One region of the Levilactobacillus suantsaii genome, then DNA from elsewhere that is predicted to be linked to it. Evidence: predicted binding sites of a transcription regulator. Region 1 holds the regulator's gene; the other holds the start of a gene.

Region 1 (8,193 bases):
AAAAGTGCACCGCCTTTAAACGGAAAATCCGTTTAAGGGCGGTGCACTTTAGCATTTTATCGCCGTCTCATTGTTCGTCACTATTTGAAAAATATATTAATCCCGAAATAAACGATGACCAGACCAATGATGGGAGTCAACCATTGGTTCAAATGGACCAGTTTAAACTTTCGCAAGACAATTGGCGTACCGACCGCCCCAATCACTGAACCGACCATCAAGGTCAACCCGGCACTCCAGGCAATCGACCCAGTAAATAAGTGACTGATCACCCCAACTAACGCCATCACGCTAATGACGTACGTCGACGTCCCAGCAGCTTGCATCGCGGGTAGCCCCAAGATCGACAGCCCCGCCGGTGGGACCACCACCAGTCAGACCGCCGATACCGACCATCAGGCCACTCAAGAAACCCAGACCGATAGCCACACCAAAGCGCGATTTACCCGCCAGGGTCTTGGCGCGGTGGCGTAAGCTTCGAATCACCACGATGGCCCCCATGACCATCAAAATGGTCCCGACGACCCAGTCATAGATTTTCGCAGGAATGAACGGTGCCACCCCAGTCCCTAAAAGGATGCCGGGCAACGAAGCTAGAATCATTCGGTTCCCCAGGTCGTAGTGGATGTTATGAATCCGCATCTGAACCGCACACCCAAAGACCAGTGCCGGAATCGCCACGACTAACGAGGTCGGCGCGGCCACGGCGGTCGACATTCCCAGCTCACTGGTCAAGACCCCCAGGTATAACGCGGCGCCACCGCCACCCATGATACTGATAAAGATTCCAATTAATAGTCCATAAAAGACAATTAACATTCCTGAGACGCCCCTTTTCACGGTTTAAGTACACCCCTCTATTTAAGTGGAACTGGTTCCACTTGTCAAGCCTCACCGAAAAGTGTAGGTTAGACGTAACTGATCATCGAGGAGGACTCATCATGCGCGCCGATGCCCGTGCCAACCAACAAAAAATTTTGACCACCGCTAACCGGCTGTTTGCGGAGCAAGGAGTCGCCAACGTGGGGATGAAACAACTGGCCCACGAGGCTCACATCGGGGTCGGGACTTTATACCGTAACTACCCCAGCAAGGGCGCCCTGTGCGTCGCCCTCATCCGTGACCGAATGCAGCACTACGTTGACCAGGCCAATGCTTACCTCGACACCACGACCGACCGGCCAGAAAAGCAACTGACTGTGATCTTGCAGGGCTACCTCGACGTGCGGGTGGCTCACGAAGGCTTCTTCACCATCATTGAAAATGAGACCACCCCGCTGGGCTTCACCCAACTCCTACAAACACCCATCTACCGCAACCGCATCGACCTGTTGATTCGGTTCCTGCGGCGCAACCAACCGGCGAGCTCCGAACAGTATTTGTGCTTTCAAGCCGACATGGTCGCCGCCATGCTCCGTAGCCGGGTCTACGCTTTCGAACGCCATCAACGACACCTGAGCAACCAAGACTTGCTCCACGCGATTCTACGTCTATTGACGGGCAAAACTCAGCAGTAGCCTGCAAGTCAACCTAAAAAATGAGCTTCCCCAATACTGGAGAAGCTCATTTTGCGTTTCATTCCTGCTAACTAGAATGAAACTACTCTTTTAAGTGATAATTATAAGTTGAAACGATGATGTTTTCCCGAGAGTTCAAGACGGTCCGCAAGCGTAACGCCGTTTGGTTATGCAGAACATTTTGCCATGGGTGCCGCGGGACAAACTGCGGGACCAAGACCGTCGTGGTAAAGTTCCGTTCAGTCGCCCGTTTAGCGATGACGTCACAGAACCGCAACGTTGGCGTCGCAATCGACCGGTAAGACGAGTGAATATCCACGAAGCGGATATCGGGGAATTCAGCCTTGAATTCCAAGGCTGTCTTGTGTTCCTTTTTGGGATTCTCGTCAAACGACACGTGCATCGCAATCACGTAGTCTCCAATGGAACGCGCGTAATTGATGGCGCCACTCGTTACCCGGGTGATGTTGCTGACCAGGACAATGACCGTGGCCCCATCGTACTCGTGGACCACCGACTTAGTCTTGGCTTCTACCCGTAACTGCCGAGCAACGTTGATGTAATGCTGATGAATCCGATAGAACATCATCAATAATAATGGCATGATGATTAGGTATGGCCAAACGTTCCCGAAATGCAAGAACAGTAAGAAGATAACCAGAATTAGTGAGATCAACGCCCCTAACAGGTTGATAGCGGCTTTACCCAGCCACCAGCCTTCTCGGACCCGGAACCAGTGAATAATCATCCCGGATTGGGACAAAGTAAACGGGACGAAGACCCCAACCGCATACAGCGGAATCAGTAAGGTCGTTTGCCCGTGGAAGATGAAAATCAACACGATGGCCCCAACGGCTAACGAAATGATTCCATTGGAATAGCCTAAGCGATCCCCACGGTCCAGATAAGCGTGTGGGAGAAATTTGTCTTTAGCCAAATTGTAAGCCAAAATGGGAAAGGCCGAGAACCCGGTGTTGGCCGCGACCGCTAAAATCAAAGCCGTAGACAGTTGCAGCAGGTAGTACAGCACCCCGTGGCCAAAGACGCCAGTGGCGATTTGGGAAAGGACGGTCTGACTCGATTCCGGTCGAATCCCCATGTAGTAACTCAAGTAGGTAATCCCGGCAAAGAAGATGGCCAAGATTCCAGCCATAATCGCCAGCGTCGTCGCCGCATTATGCCGCTTCGGGGCCTTAAAGTTCGGCACCGCGTTACTGATGGCTTCGACCCCGGTCAGAGAAGATGACCCAGAGGAGAAAGCCCGAAAGAACAGTAGCAGCGTCATGCCTTGCACCGGCGCACCTAGTCCGGCAGCAGCATGGTAAGTCACTTGACCCGTCGCGATGTTGTATAAGCCAACCCCGACCATGACTAGAATCATGACGATGAAGAAATACACTGGAATGGTCAAAAAGGCCGCTGATTCGCGCATCCCCCGTAGGTTCAATAACATAATCCCAATCACAATCAGGACGGATACTAACACCGAATACGGGGACAACGCCGGAATCGCCGACGTGATGGCCTCGGTCCCAGAAGTGGTCGAAACGGCCACGGTCAACATGTAATCAACCAGTAATGATCCCCCGGCGACCAGCCCCGCGTTTTGGCCCCAATCGGTGGTCGCAACCACGTAGGCCCCCCCGCCGGAAGGATATGCCCGGATAATCTGCTGATAAGAAAGCGTGATGGCAAATAACAGTACTAAAACCAAAGCGGCAACCCAGAGTTGGTACATCAGGGCTGCAGCGGATAAGGTAATTAAGACTGTGGTAATTTGCTCAGTACCATAAGCCACGGAAGATAGCGCATCAGACGACAGTAACGCTAAAGCTTTAAACTTAGTTAGCGCCTGGCCGCCTTCGTCCATGGTTTTGAGGGGTTTCCCAATTAAAACCCGCTTTAAATAATGCCACATGACTATTTACTCCTTATCTCCACGAAATAATGATTGAAACCCCGGCCAGAGACCGGAAAACACCACTCGCTTTTGCGAATGCAAACGTCATTCTACTACATCTAGGTCCACATTACCACAATTCTTCGCATTAACAACCCGCAATTTTACCGCCCCGAAGCCCCTCGCCGCCACCCGCTGCTTTCACTCCTAGGTACTCGTTGCCCGTCAACTTGTTTACCGGCTTAGCGATCCACCCATTTATCGGCGCCACCGCACACAAAAAAGCCCGGACCGAGGTCCAGGCTTGATAACACATTACTAATTTAATTGAGCTTACATCATACCGCCCATGCCGGGTTGTGCGGCTGGAGCAGCAGGTGCTGGGTTCTTTTCTGGCTTGTCCGCAACCACCGCTTCGGTCGTCAGCAACAAGGCAGAAACAGAAGCAGCGTTTTGCAGGGCAGAACGGGTGACCTTGGTTGGGTCGGTAATGCCGGCAGCAACCATGTCTTCGTACTTACCGTTGGCGGCGTTGTAACCAATACCTGGCTTTTCGCCCTTTAAGTGTTCAACGACAACGGAGCCTTCAACACCAGCGTTTTGCGCGATTTGGCGAACGGGTTCTTCCAGAGCGCGGAGCACGATGTTGACCCCCGTCTGTTCGTCGCCTTCAGCTTCAACGGCGGCGACATCCTTGATGACGTTGATCAAGGAAGTCCCCCCACCAGCAACGAAGCCTTCTTCAACGGCGGCACGGGTCGCGTTCAAGGCGTCTTCAATCCGGTACTTGCGTTCCTTCAATTCGGTTTCAGTAGCAGCACCGACCCGAACGACAGCAACCCCACCGGCTAACTTCGCCAAACGTTCCTTCAGCTTGTCACGGTCGAAATCAGAAGTCGTGTCAGCGATTTGACCCTTGATTTCATCAACCCGAGCGGAGATTTGGTCCTTAGAACCAGAACCTTCAACAATCGTGGTGTTGTCCTTCGTGACGTTGACCTTTTGAGCTTGGCCTAATTGATCGATGGTCGTGTCCTTTAAGTTCAGGCCTAAGTCATCGGTGATGACAGTCCCACCAGTCAGAACGGCGATGTCTTGGAGTTGAGCCTTCCGGCGGTCACCAAAGCCAGGGGCCTTAACAGCAACCACGTTGAAGGTTCCGCGCATCTTGTTCAAGACCAACGTTGGCAAAGCTTCACCAGTGATGTCATCGGCGATGATCAACAGGGAACGGCTTTGTTCAACGACGGATTGTAATAATGGTAAGATGTCTTGGATGTTCCCAATCTTCTTATCCGTGATTAAGATGTATGGGTTGTCCAGGTTAGCTTCCATCTTGTCGTTGTCGGTGACCATGTATTGAGACATGTAGCCACGGTCGAATTGCATCCCTTCAACCACGTCCAGGCTGGTTTCAACCCCACGGGATTCTTCAATGGTGATGACCCCATCGTTACCAACCTTTTCCATGGCGTCAGCAATCAAGGAACCAGTTTCCTTGCTGGCAGAAGAAATCGAGGCGATTTGGGCGATGTCGTCCTTGGTCTTCACATCGTGAGACATCTTGTGCAGGCCCTTAACGGCAGCGGCCGTTGCCTTTTCGATCCCGCGACGGATGCCAACTGGGTTGGCACCGGCCGTGACGTTCTTCATGCCTTCGTTAACGATGGCTTGGGTCAAAACCGTGGCCGTCGTAGTCCCGTCACCAGCGATATCGTTGGTCTTGGAAGCAACTTCGGAAACCAGCTTAGCGCCCATGTTTTCAAAGTGGTCGTCTAATTCGATGGCCTTAGCGATGGTAACCCCATCGTTCGTGATGGTCGGGTTACCGTAACTTTGTTCCAGCACCACGTTGCGACCCTTAGGCCCTAAGGTGGTCTTGACCGTGTCAACTAACTTGTCGACACCGGTTAACATTGCGCTACGTGCATCTTCAGAAAATTTCAATTCTTTAGCCATTATTCTCGTTCACCTCATATAGATTTTTTTAAATGAATTTTTAAATCAATCGTGGGGAAAGTCTTAGTCGATAACCGCAACTAAGTCCTTTTCGTGTAAAACAAGGTAAGTCTGGTCTTGGTACTTAACTTCCGTACCCGCATACTTATCGAATAAAACCTTGTCGCCAACTTTGACGCTTGGCGCAACCTTATCGCCATTGTCTAACACCCGGCCGTCGCCGACTGCGACAACGTTAGCCGTTTGCGGCTTTTCTTGCGCGTTACTTGCTAACACAATGCCGCCAACCGTTTCTTCTTGCTCTTCTGGTTGGTCTAAAATGACGCGGTCTCCTAATGGTTTTAACACTTGAATCCCTCCAATGAACTTACTATTAACATTAGTTTTTAGCACTGTTAGCACTTGACTAACATAAGTGCTAATCACAGTTTCTAATATATGAGTTTTCGTTTTAAAAATCAAGGAATTTAGCAAACTTTCTAAGGCGGCCCAACCAGTTGCACCCAATAACACCGTGTCGCCCCGGGCTTCTCGCCATTAGCGTACCAAAAAGGCGCTGGGACCGTGGTCCCAGCGCCATTCTCACCAATTCATCCTGCCTCTAGCATTTAAGGGGCGCAATTAGTCAGTTAAACGTGACGTTTTAAAGCCCTTAGGCTTCCTTTTGGTTGTAGTGTTCCAAAAAGTAGATCAGGGTCTGCAGTTCGTTGGTCAAGTCCACGTTTTGCACCCGAACGCCCTTCGGCACCGTAATCCGCAGTGGCGTGAAGTTCAAGATTCCTTTGATGCCACCCGCCACAGCTTCATTCGTCACTTCTTGGGCGACATCGGAAGGAATGGTCAAGATAGCGACCTGAATTTGCTGTTCCTCGAGTTGCGTCCGCAAATCAGACATCGGGTAAATCGGGACCCCACTTTGAATGGTGTTCGCAATTTCTTCATTGATATCAAACGCCGCACTGATCCGGACGTTACTGTCCTGGTGAAAGTTAAAGTTCAAGAGGGCGTGGCCCAAATTCCCGACCCCGATCAAGGCGACACTAGTCAGTCGGTCTTGGTTCAAGATCTTGCGGAAAAACTTAATCAAACTCTCGACGTCGTATCCGTAACCACGTTTCCCTAACGCTCCAAAGTAGGAAAAGTCCCGCCGAATCGTGGCGGAATCCACCTTTACTGCCTCGGAAAGTTCCGTGGACGAAACCCGCGTCTTATCCGCGTCCAAAAGAATATTCAAGTAGCGATAGTAAATCGGCAACCGTTTCGCCGTCGCGCGTGGAATTTTTTGTTCTGTCAAAGCATGTTACCTCCTAATCAATTCTTGCCGGTCATCGCTTGATAAGATTTCGTCACGATAACTTACAAACCTAACTTATAGTCTAATTGTGAAACCTGATTTCCTATAGATTATAGCATATCAGCCCATCTTGTGAAAGAATTTGCAAATATTTTTCAAATTCCTTCACAATCTGCATTTGTGCATAACGAGCCTAATTATTTCACAAGCCCGCCCAAAACGCAATTTTATTTCTCATATTTCTCACAAACTAGTTTACGGGGCAAAATTGTAGCGGTCGCTTCTACCCGTTGCTTCCCTCCATTCCCCCCTAGACAATATTTCGGCTTAACTGCACAATATGCTAAAATGAAGGTTATTAATGAAAGTCATACCGAAAAGGAGGTTGGTTTTGTGATTCTCTTACAAGTCCAACAAGTGTCCCGGCGGTTTGGCGCTACCGTGCTGTTTCACGACGTGACTCTCGACGTCAGTGACCACGGCCGGGTAGCGCTCGTCGGACGCAACGGGGCTGGTAAATCCACCCTAATTAAAATGATTGCCGGGGAAACCACCCCCGATGACGGTCAAATCACCCGCAAACGCGGATTGACCGTTGGCTACCAGGCGCAAAACGCCGGGTTAAACTCTACTAAAACTGTTTGGAATGAAATGTTAACCGTCTTCGCCAAGTTACGGGCGATGGAACAAAAAATGCACGACCTGGAAGGCCAAATGAGTGACCCCCAGGTCATTGCTGACGCCGACCAATTGCAGCAGATCACCAAGACCTACGATCAATTGCAACAGGACTTCAGTGACCAAAATGGATACGGCTACCAAGCCGAGATTCGGGGCGTACTCCACGGGTTCGAATTCAACGAAGACTACTATGATAAACCTGTCAGCGAGCTTTCCGGGGGACAACGGACCCAATTGGCCTTAGCCAAGCGCCTACTGGAAAAACCGGACCTCTTGATCTTAGACGAACCCACGAACCACCTCGACGTCGAAACTTTGACCTGGCTAGAAGGCTATTTACAAAGTTACCCCGGCGCCCTACTCGTCGTCTCCCATGACCGGTACTTCCTGGACCACGTGGCAACTGAAGTCTATGACATGTCCCGTGGCAGTCTCAGCCATTATCAAGGTAACTACTCGCACTTTATCGACGAGAAAGCTCAGCGACTCCAGCAAGCCTGGAAGGAATACGACAAGCAACAGACCGAAATCTCCAAGCTCGAAGACTTCGTTAACCGTAACATCGTGCGGGCCTCGACTACCAAGCGGGCCCAGGCCCGGCGCAAACAATTGGAAAAGATGGACCGCTTAGACCGGCCCGAGGGTGACGAAAAGGTCGCGCGTTTCTCCTTTCGTCCCCACCGCCAAAGTGGCAACGTTGTCCTCGACGTGGTCAACGCTGCCGTCGGATACGATGGCCACACCCTATCTTCGCCCATTAACTTGGACATCAAGAAACATCAAGCTATCGCCATCGTGGGGCCCAACGGGGTCGGTAAATCGACACTGCTTAAGACCATCTT
Region 2 (8,193 bases), 640 kb from region 1:
GCGTTTCCACTTGGCCAGAGAGTGGACGATTTCGATGGTCTTACCCGGCATGTCCTGCATGGTAAAGGAGACCGGCTTTTCGACCCCGTTCAAGTTATCGTTCAACCCGGTGCCCTTTTCAACGAACATTGGCGCGGAAAGCCGCGTTAAATTCAGTTCCTTGCCAAATTCATCCTGGAAGGTTTCACGAATATAGCGAATCGCCTTTTGGGTTTCAATCACGTTTAATTTTGGATCATAGTCCTTAGGAATAATTAAGTCCATAGTTGTCCACTCCTTGTTCAGCTAAGTTATTGCAAAATAAAAAAGTCTTCCGTCCCTAATACAGGGACGAAAGACTTTTCGCGGTACCACCCAGATTGCCTATCTCAAATAGGCCTCCTCAAAGAAGAGCACTAACATGCTCCACCGCTGGTAACGTACCGGTCAACGTCTAAACCTACTCGCCACATGGGTTTCAGCCAGAAACTTAAGAAAGGGTTATTCAGCTAGTTCAAGGTCTGGGTTGGGTTCTCACTACTCCCAAGTCACTGTCAGGGTGAAGAAGCTTACTCTGCTTTCTTATCGCTTTTATCTTGTTGCCAATAGAATAGCACTAAAAAATAAAATGTAAAAGCAAAATTTGAAATTAATTAGAGTTACCGCCGAGTTTTAATCGAAAATCCGCAGATCAGGATGGCAGATAAAACCGTGACTGGAAAGGGCTAAGCCGACTTACGGGGGTGGTAGATTTTGGGACATAAAATTTTTTATGACGAGGAAGCGAGCCAGCAACGTGTCGATGGACCCGCCCATGACAAACGGGACAGGGGGACACGCAGGCGGTTAAACGCCCGGTGTCTCGCTATCCCGTTTGGTTAATTGCTAGAGTTTAAAGATTTATTTAGCGTCGTAAGCGGCTTGGAAAATCTTGATGATGTCTTCCTTGGTGCCCTTGCGCGGGTTGGAGAAGGCGTTGCCGTCTTTCAAGGCGTTTTCGGCCATCAGCTCAAAGTCTTCTGGCTTAGCGCCGATATCCTTGATGGACTTCGGGATGCCCACGTCTTCGCTCATCTGCTTCATGGCCTTGATAGCCAATTCGGCAGCGTCGCGGGTGGACAGGCCGTCCGTGTTTTCGCCCATGATCTTCGCTAATTCGGCAAAGCGTTCTGGGCAGGCGATGATGTTGTATTCCTCAACGTAAGGCAACAACAGTGCGCAGCAAACCCCGTGTGGGGCGTCGTATTGACCACCTAATTGGTGCGCCATGGCATGAACATAGCCCAAGTTAGCGTTGTTGAAGGCCATCCCAGCTAACATTTCCGCTTCGACCATCTTGGTCCGCGCATCCAGGTTGTGGCCGTTAGCCACGGCTTCACGCAAGGAGGTTTCAATCAACTTGATGGCTTCGATACACTGTGAGTCGGTAATCGGGTTGTGGTCCACGGACACGTAAGGTTCGATGGACTGAACGAAGGCGTCCATCCCGGTCGCGGCGGTCAAGTTCTTTGGCACGTCCAGCATTAACGTTGGGTCGTTGAAGGAGACCAGCGGAATGTTGCGCCAGGAGACCACAACGAACTTCAAGTGAGTCTTTTCGTTGGTGATGACCGCGTGACGGGTCAATTCGGAGCCAGTTCCGGCCGTGGTATTGACGGCAATCAGTGGGGGTAGCGGGTTGTCCAGCGTCTCAATCCCAGCCAACTTGGTGATGTCGTCGCCGTTGGCCAAGATGATGCCGGCACCTTTCCCGGTATCGTGGGCGGAACCGCCACCAACCGTAATGATGGAATCCGCACCAGAGTCTTGGTAGAGCTTCTTCACTTCTTGGATGTTGTGAATCTTCGGGTTTGGTTCGACGTTATTGTAGATCACGTAATCCACGCCGGCCGCCTTCAAGGAAGCGAGGGTCTGTTGAACCGCCCCATCCTTCATGCTTTCCAGGAACTTATCCGTTACGACAACGGGCTTTTTCATTCCCAGGGTCTTTGCTCGATCACCAATCTTGTTAATTACGCCAGGGCCAAAGAAGTTGACACTGGGCATCAGAAAATCATAACTACGTTCAGTCATTGTCAAATGCCTTCTTTCAGAAGTTTTGAAAATCTTTGATACCTATTTCACAACGTAATTATAACTAAATTAATTACAGTTGGCAACCGCTTCCACAAAAAAGTTTGTTTAGTGGCCGTCAAAATCCGGTCCTCATCGCGGTTGGCTCTAAGGATGGTCGCGATTTTAAAAAAATATAAGGCGCTTTCAAAATGCATCAAAATTAAGTAAGGATTACACAATCTAGTTTCAACCTGCGCTCAGCTGGTGTCCGGCGGCCCGGGTAAGTCGTTTGCACGCTCAACCGGGTGGAAGTGGGTATAATGGGGGCAGCATTAGGGGAGGCAGATGGGTATGCAGGAATTACGACATCACCAGCAGGCCGAAGCCGCCGAGTGGCGGGACATCCAGGCCCAAGAATTGCAGAAGTTACATCAGGCCCAGCACCAACTGTGGCTGAACGTTGGTGCTTATTTAGTCATTTCGGGCATCGAGTTTTATTTGTCGATCATCGGACACTCGCAAACTTTGCGGGCCGATGCGTTGAATAATTTGGCGGGCATCGTGTCGGCGGCGTTGCTGTTGACGGGAATCTTTATCGCCCGGGATATTCACGATGACGATTTGATGGGCAAGCCCTTACCCACGGATATTCAACAAAACGGCCAGCGGCTGCAGTTGACGCGGTTTCATTACGAGACGGTCTACACCTTGATCACGGGGGTGGTGATGATTGCCATCGCGGTCGGCGTCATTTATGACGGGCTCAAAAGCCTGGTGATTCCGACCACCCGGACGATTCCCCAGCCGATTACCTTGGTTGGGGCAGGGATGGCGCTGGGCATCATGCTACTAATTTGGTGGTTGAACCGGCGCGCCGGGCGACGATTGCAAAATGCGGCGTTAACGGCGGCCGCGCAGGACAGCTTGAGTGACGCGCTGACCAGTTTGGGCACGCTGGTGGCCATCGCCGGTGCCCTAGCGTTTCACGTGGACTGGCTCGATGGGGTGGCCAGTATCGTGGTCGGTGGTTTTATCCTGTTAGCGGGCATCAAAATTTTTCGGGAAAGCAGTTTGAACTTAGCCGACTACTTCGACCCGCAGGCGGAAAAACAGTTCCGTATCGCCATCGACCAGTGGCCCCAAGTCATCGCAATCCGGGACTTGAAGGCCCACTACAACGGCAACATGGTAACCCTCGACGTCATCATTGCGGTGGACGCCCACATGGAAGTCCAGGACAGCTACCGGTTGGGCGAGAAGATTGAAGCCCAGATGCGCCGACAGTTCGATATCGTGGCCACCGATGTGATGGTGATTCCGGCAGACCCGCAAGCTTAAACGTCCTCGAAAATTGCCCTCGTCAAATGGTGCTTGAACGGGTATACTGAGGCTTTAAAAACCACGAGAGGAAGCGGGAGCATGACGCGAAAAACCTATCGGTTGGGGATGGAGGCCACTTTAGCTGTCATCAGTGGCAAATGGAAGCCCCAACTGCTCTGCCATTTGAGTAACGGCCCGCAACGAACCTGTGATTTGCGCGTCGCGTTGCCGGAGATTTCGCAAAAGGTCTTGACCCAACAGTTGCGTGAACTAATGGGAGACGGCATTGTTTCCCGGCAAGTTTACGGGGAGCGAGCCCCGTTCAAGGTAGTCTACACCCTCACGGAAACGGGCCGTTCCTTGGGGCTGGTTCTGGTCCAAATGTCGGTCTGGGGCGAATGCCACGTGGCGGCGTTGCGCGCTAGCGGGAAGCAAGACGTGGCCGTTCGGGACGACCATACGGGCTTTGACCGGTTACTGAACACGCCGGAAGACGCCCATTAGGCCTGAAGGGGGCGGGCAATGACCCGGACTTTTTTGATTCCACGAAGGGGGCACTTTAAAGTGCCTTCTTTTTTTTCGGCGCCAAATCGGTACACTAGGGAACATAGGAGGTGGACCATGACGGCTAAATGGTCCAGCGATGGGGCACCTCAAGTGGCAATAACTCATGATGTTTCACGTGGAACATTGAGGCTAACGCTTATCGCCCACGGGCGAAAGCTTACGCCCCTTCGACAATAGCGACTCACTCACCAACAACAGGAGGAATTTTGAAATGGCTTATCAATTCATGCAACCCTATACGTTTGCCAACGGCGTGACGGTGAAAAACCGGATGGCGATGGCCCCCACCACGACCATGTCAAGCTTTTATGACGGTCAAGTGACCGATGACGAAATCGCTTTTTACGGCCACCGTGCGGGCGGTTTAGGTCTCATCATTGGTGAGGTCGCTAACGTGATTGCCAGTGGCAAGGGCTTCGAAGGCGAACTGTCGATTGCGCAGGACAGTGATATCGCCGGTTTGAGTCGTTTGGCGAATGCGATGAAGCGTAACGGCACCAAGGCTGTGCTACAGATTTTCCACGCTGGCCGAAAGTCCAACAATCAAATCTTACGGGGTGCCCAACCGGTCAGTGCCAGTGCCGTGGCGGCCGCTTATCCCGAAGATTCCCAGGAGCCCCGGGCGTTGACCGCCGCGGAAATCGACGAGATCATCGTCGCCTTTGGGGCGGCCACGCGCCGGGCCATCCAGGCGGGGTTTGACGGGGTGGAACTTCACGGGGCCAACACTTACTTGCTTCAGCAGTTCTTCTCCCCAAACTCGAACCGCCGCACGGACAAGTGGGGTCAGGACCGGATGGTCTTTGCCAAGGCCGTGATTGCGCAGGCCCAACAAGCCGTGACCCAGTACGCTGACCGGCCCTTCTTGCTCGGGTACCGGATTTCCCCCGAAGAAATCGAAACGCCGGGGATTCGGTTAGCCGATTCGTTGCGGTTTGTTGACATGCTGGGGGATTCCGTCGTGGATTACGTCCACGTGTCGATGGGCTCAGCCCACCGGACATCGTTGAACGACAAGTCCGACCATACGCCGATCCTGACCCAAATCAAGACCCAACTTGCTGGTCGCAAGCCGTTGATTGGCGTGGGGTCCGTGGAGACGCCCGCTGATGCGGAAGGGGTCATGGACCTGGGGGCCGATATCGTGGCGATGGGTCGCGAGATGATTCGGGAACCGCAATGGGTCGAAAAGGTGGCCAGAGGTGACGAGGCCAGTCTGCGGTTCAAGCTTTCGCCGGACGAGATGGATGGACTTCGCATTCCCCGCGCCATGCAGGGGTACTTGAAGGGAGCCTTTTATCCCGTGATGCACTTTACCGATGACCCGGAGACCGTCCAGACTTATCAAAACCAGGCGGCACCGATGGAAGGCTTTGAAAAGAAAATGTCGTAATCGAATTTTGAGATTAAAGGTTTGAGCAAGGGACACCCGACCATCGGTATGGCGGGGTGTCCTTTTTGTGGTGGGACAAAGAAGGCTGTTGCAAACTAAATGAAAGCGATATCCTTAAGGGGACAATAATTTGAGGAGGTTATGTTTATGTATCAAGCAGCAGCACACCGTTACGCCACCATGCCCTATAATCGGGTTGGGGACAGTGGCTTAAAGTTATCGGCCATCGGGTTGGGCCTATGGAACAACTTTGGTAGCGTGGATGCGTTGGCCAACCAACGGGCCATGTTACACCAGGCCTTTGACCTGGGCATTACCTACTTTGATTTGGCTAACAACTACGGGCCCGCACCGGGGAGTGCCGAACGAAATTTTGGGCGCATCATGGCCCAAGACTTCCGGCCATACCGTGACGAGATGGTGATTGCCAGCAAGGCGGGTTACGTGATGTGGCCGGGCCCGTACGGGAATTGGGGGTCGCGCAAGAGCATCATCGCTAGTGCGAACCAGAGTTTGGCCCGTACCGGACTCGAGTATTTTGACATCTTTTACAGTCACCGACCGGACCCCCATACGGCGGTGGAAGAGACCGCGCTGGCGCTTGATCAATTGGTGCGGCAGGGAAAGACCCTCTACGTGGGAATCTCGAATTACAGTGGTGCGCAGACGGCGGCGATTACGGCAATTTTTAAGGACCTGCGGACGCCATTTATCATTCATCAGCCGCGCTATAACATGTTTAACCGTGACGTGGAAACGGACCTCTTTCCGGTCCTCAAGCGGGAACATAAGGCGGCAGTCGGGTTCAGTTCGCTTTCGCAGGGCCTGTTGACTGATAAGTACCGCTACGGGATTCCCGTGACATCACGCGCTCACAAGCAGACGATTCCCTTCTTAAATTCGACCCAGGTCGAGCAAACGTTGGCCACGGTTCAAAAGTTGACTGCGGTCGCCACGAAGCGAGGCCAAAGCCTAGCCCAGATGGCGTTGGCGTGGAACCTACGGGTGCCAGAAGTGGCCAGTGTTTTGATTGGCGCCAGTCGACCGGAACAAATCGTAGCCAACGTTCAAGCGCTCAACCACCCGGATTTTACGACCGCCGAACTGACGACAATTGATAAAATTTTAGCCCAGCAAGGTCCTATTGCGTGGGGCGCCCACTAATGTGAGTAAGCAAAAAAAGTAGTCGAAGTGAAGCCTCCGACTACTTTTTATTTAAATTTAGCTTTGTTATTAGTAGTTATTAATAATAAAGCTATCGGGAAACGGACTTGGTTGTGGGCAGGTCTTGCGGCACGAAACTGTCGGGTTGGCCCGTGGCAAGAATGTCATGGTAGTGATCGACTTTGTGGGTGATGATGGCCAAATGGGCCTGCGTGGTCGCCAATTCCTGCTGGGCTTGAGCTTGCTGGGCCTGCATAATGGCGTAGCGTTCGGGAATGGTGGTGTCGCCTTGTTGAACTAAATCTAAGTAGTGACGGATGCGTTTCAATGGCATGCCCGTCTGGCGCAAGCACTTGATCAGGTTGAGCCACTCCAAGTCGATGTCGTGAAAGACCCGGTTATTATGGGCGTCCCGTTGGACAAAGGGCAGCATGCCGTGGTCGTGATAATAGCGAATACTATAAGTAGAAAGGTGACACTTTTGGGCCACTTCTTGAATCCGATAAGCCAAGGTAATCCCTCCAATTAAATCAAATAAAATCTATCCTACGCGTCACAATGCGTGACCGCAAGCGCAAAACCCTGTAGACTAACCCTGTAAGTTGAAAAAAGAGCTAAATGGTTGCGGGTGAGGCGAAAGTTAGGTAGACTAAAATTAGATTTTGTACAATTGAATTGACTGCTACAATTACTTGGGAGGCTATTACAAATGGCAAAGCAAACGTATCAGTATGATGTCTTATATCTTGGTTGTGGTCACGGCACGTTCGATGGCGCGGCTCCGTTAGCTGGTAAGGGGGTTAAGGTCGGAATCATTGAAGCCGATAAGATCGGTGGGACCTGCCCGAACCGGGGTTGTAACGCTAAAATCTCGTTGGACGCTCCGGTGGCGCTTCAACGGCAATTAGCGGAATTGAATCCGATTTTGACGGGGCAAACTCGCTTGAATTGGGACGCGAACGTGGCCCATAAGAACGACGTGATTGGCGGCTTGCCCGACATGATCTGCGGATTGCTCGAAGACAGTGGCATTGATGTGATTCACGGTTACGGCCGGTTAGTTGATGCCCACACCATTCGGGTGGACGCCGAGACCTACACTGCCGAAAACATCGTATTAGCGACTGGCTTACACCCGCACCGGTTAGATATTCCGGGCCGCGAATTTCTCCACGATAGTACCGACTTCATGGACTTACCAACGATGCCGAAGCGTCTGACAGTTATTGGAGGCGGCTACATCGCCTTAGAAATGGCCAGCATCGCCAACGCGGCGGGTAGTGACGTCACCATCGTCTTACATGGCGACAAGGCGTTACGGGCCTTCTACCAGCCGTTCGTCGAACAAGTCTTAAGTGATTTGACCGACCACGGCGTCAAGATTTTGCGGGAGACGACCGTTACGGCGGTGACCCACGAAGCCGACGACTACGAACTGACGACGGATACCGACCAGACGTTGACGGCTGATTGGATCTTAGACGCCACGGGGCGGAACCCGAACACGGCTGATCTGGGCTTAGACGAGGTCGGCGTTGACTATACGGATGCCGGCATCACGGTCAATGACCACTTACAGACCAGCGTGGACAACATCTACGCGTCTGGGGACGTCATCGCTAAGGACCAACCACGCTTGACGCCAACGGCCATCTTCGAATCTATGTACCTGATGCACACCTTTGCCGGTGAGACCACTGAAGCCATCGACTACC

What was found. Region 1 encodes Rex, which represses fermentation and respiration genes when NADH is low (regulators of the CRP and FNR family bind a similar motif). Its sites were predicted from a motif close to TTGTGAANTANTTCACAA; they were not measured.
Region 2: the regulator Rex is predicted to act here: its motif matches at 2,088-2,105, upstream of H3M12_RS03390 (iron-containing alcohol dehydrogenase).

The regions. Positions count from the first base shown of each region.
Region 1 is NZ_CP059603.1:1,356,126-1,364,318, reverse strand. Features, by position in the region: partial or broken gene H3M12_RS13120 (sulfite exporter TauE/SafE family protein) at 81-771, opposite strand; gene H3M12_RS06280 (TetR/AcrR family transcriptional regulator) at 942-1,517, shown strand; gene H3M12_RS06275 (APC family permease) at 1,600-3,435, opposite strand; gene groL (chaperonin GroEL) at 3,751-5,376, opposite strand; gene groES (co-chaperone GroES) at 5,440-5,724, opposite strand; gene H3M12_RS06260 (redox-sensing transcriptional repressor Rex) at 6,029-6,670, opposite strand; gene H3M12_RS06255 (ABC-F family ATP-binding cassette domain-containing protein) at 7,064-8,193, shown strand, end outside.
Region 2 is NZ_CP059603.1:717,184-725,376, reverse strand. Features, by position in the region: gene asnA (aspartate--ammonia ligase) at 1-264, opposite strand, end outside; gene H3M12_RS03390 (iron-containing alcohol dehydrogenase) at 880-2,052, opposite strand; gene H3M12_RS03385 (cation diffusion facilitator family transporter) at 2,386-3,372, shown strand; gene H3M12_RS03380 (winged helix-turn-helix transcriptional regulator) at 3,454-3,858, shown strand; gene H3M12_RS03375 (NADH-dependent flavin oxidoreductase) at 4,133-5,314, shown strand; gene H3M12_RS03370 (aldo/keto reductase) at 5,462-6,478, shown strand; gene H3M12_RS03365 (MerR family transcriptional regulator) at 6,570-6,989, opposite strand; gene H3M12_RS03360 (dihydrolipoyl dehydrogenase family protein) at 7,188-8,193, shown strand, end outside.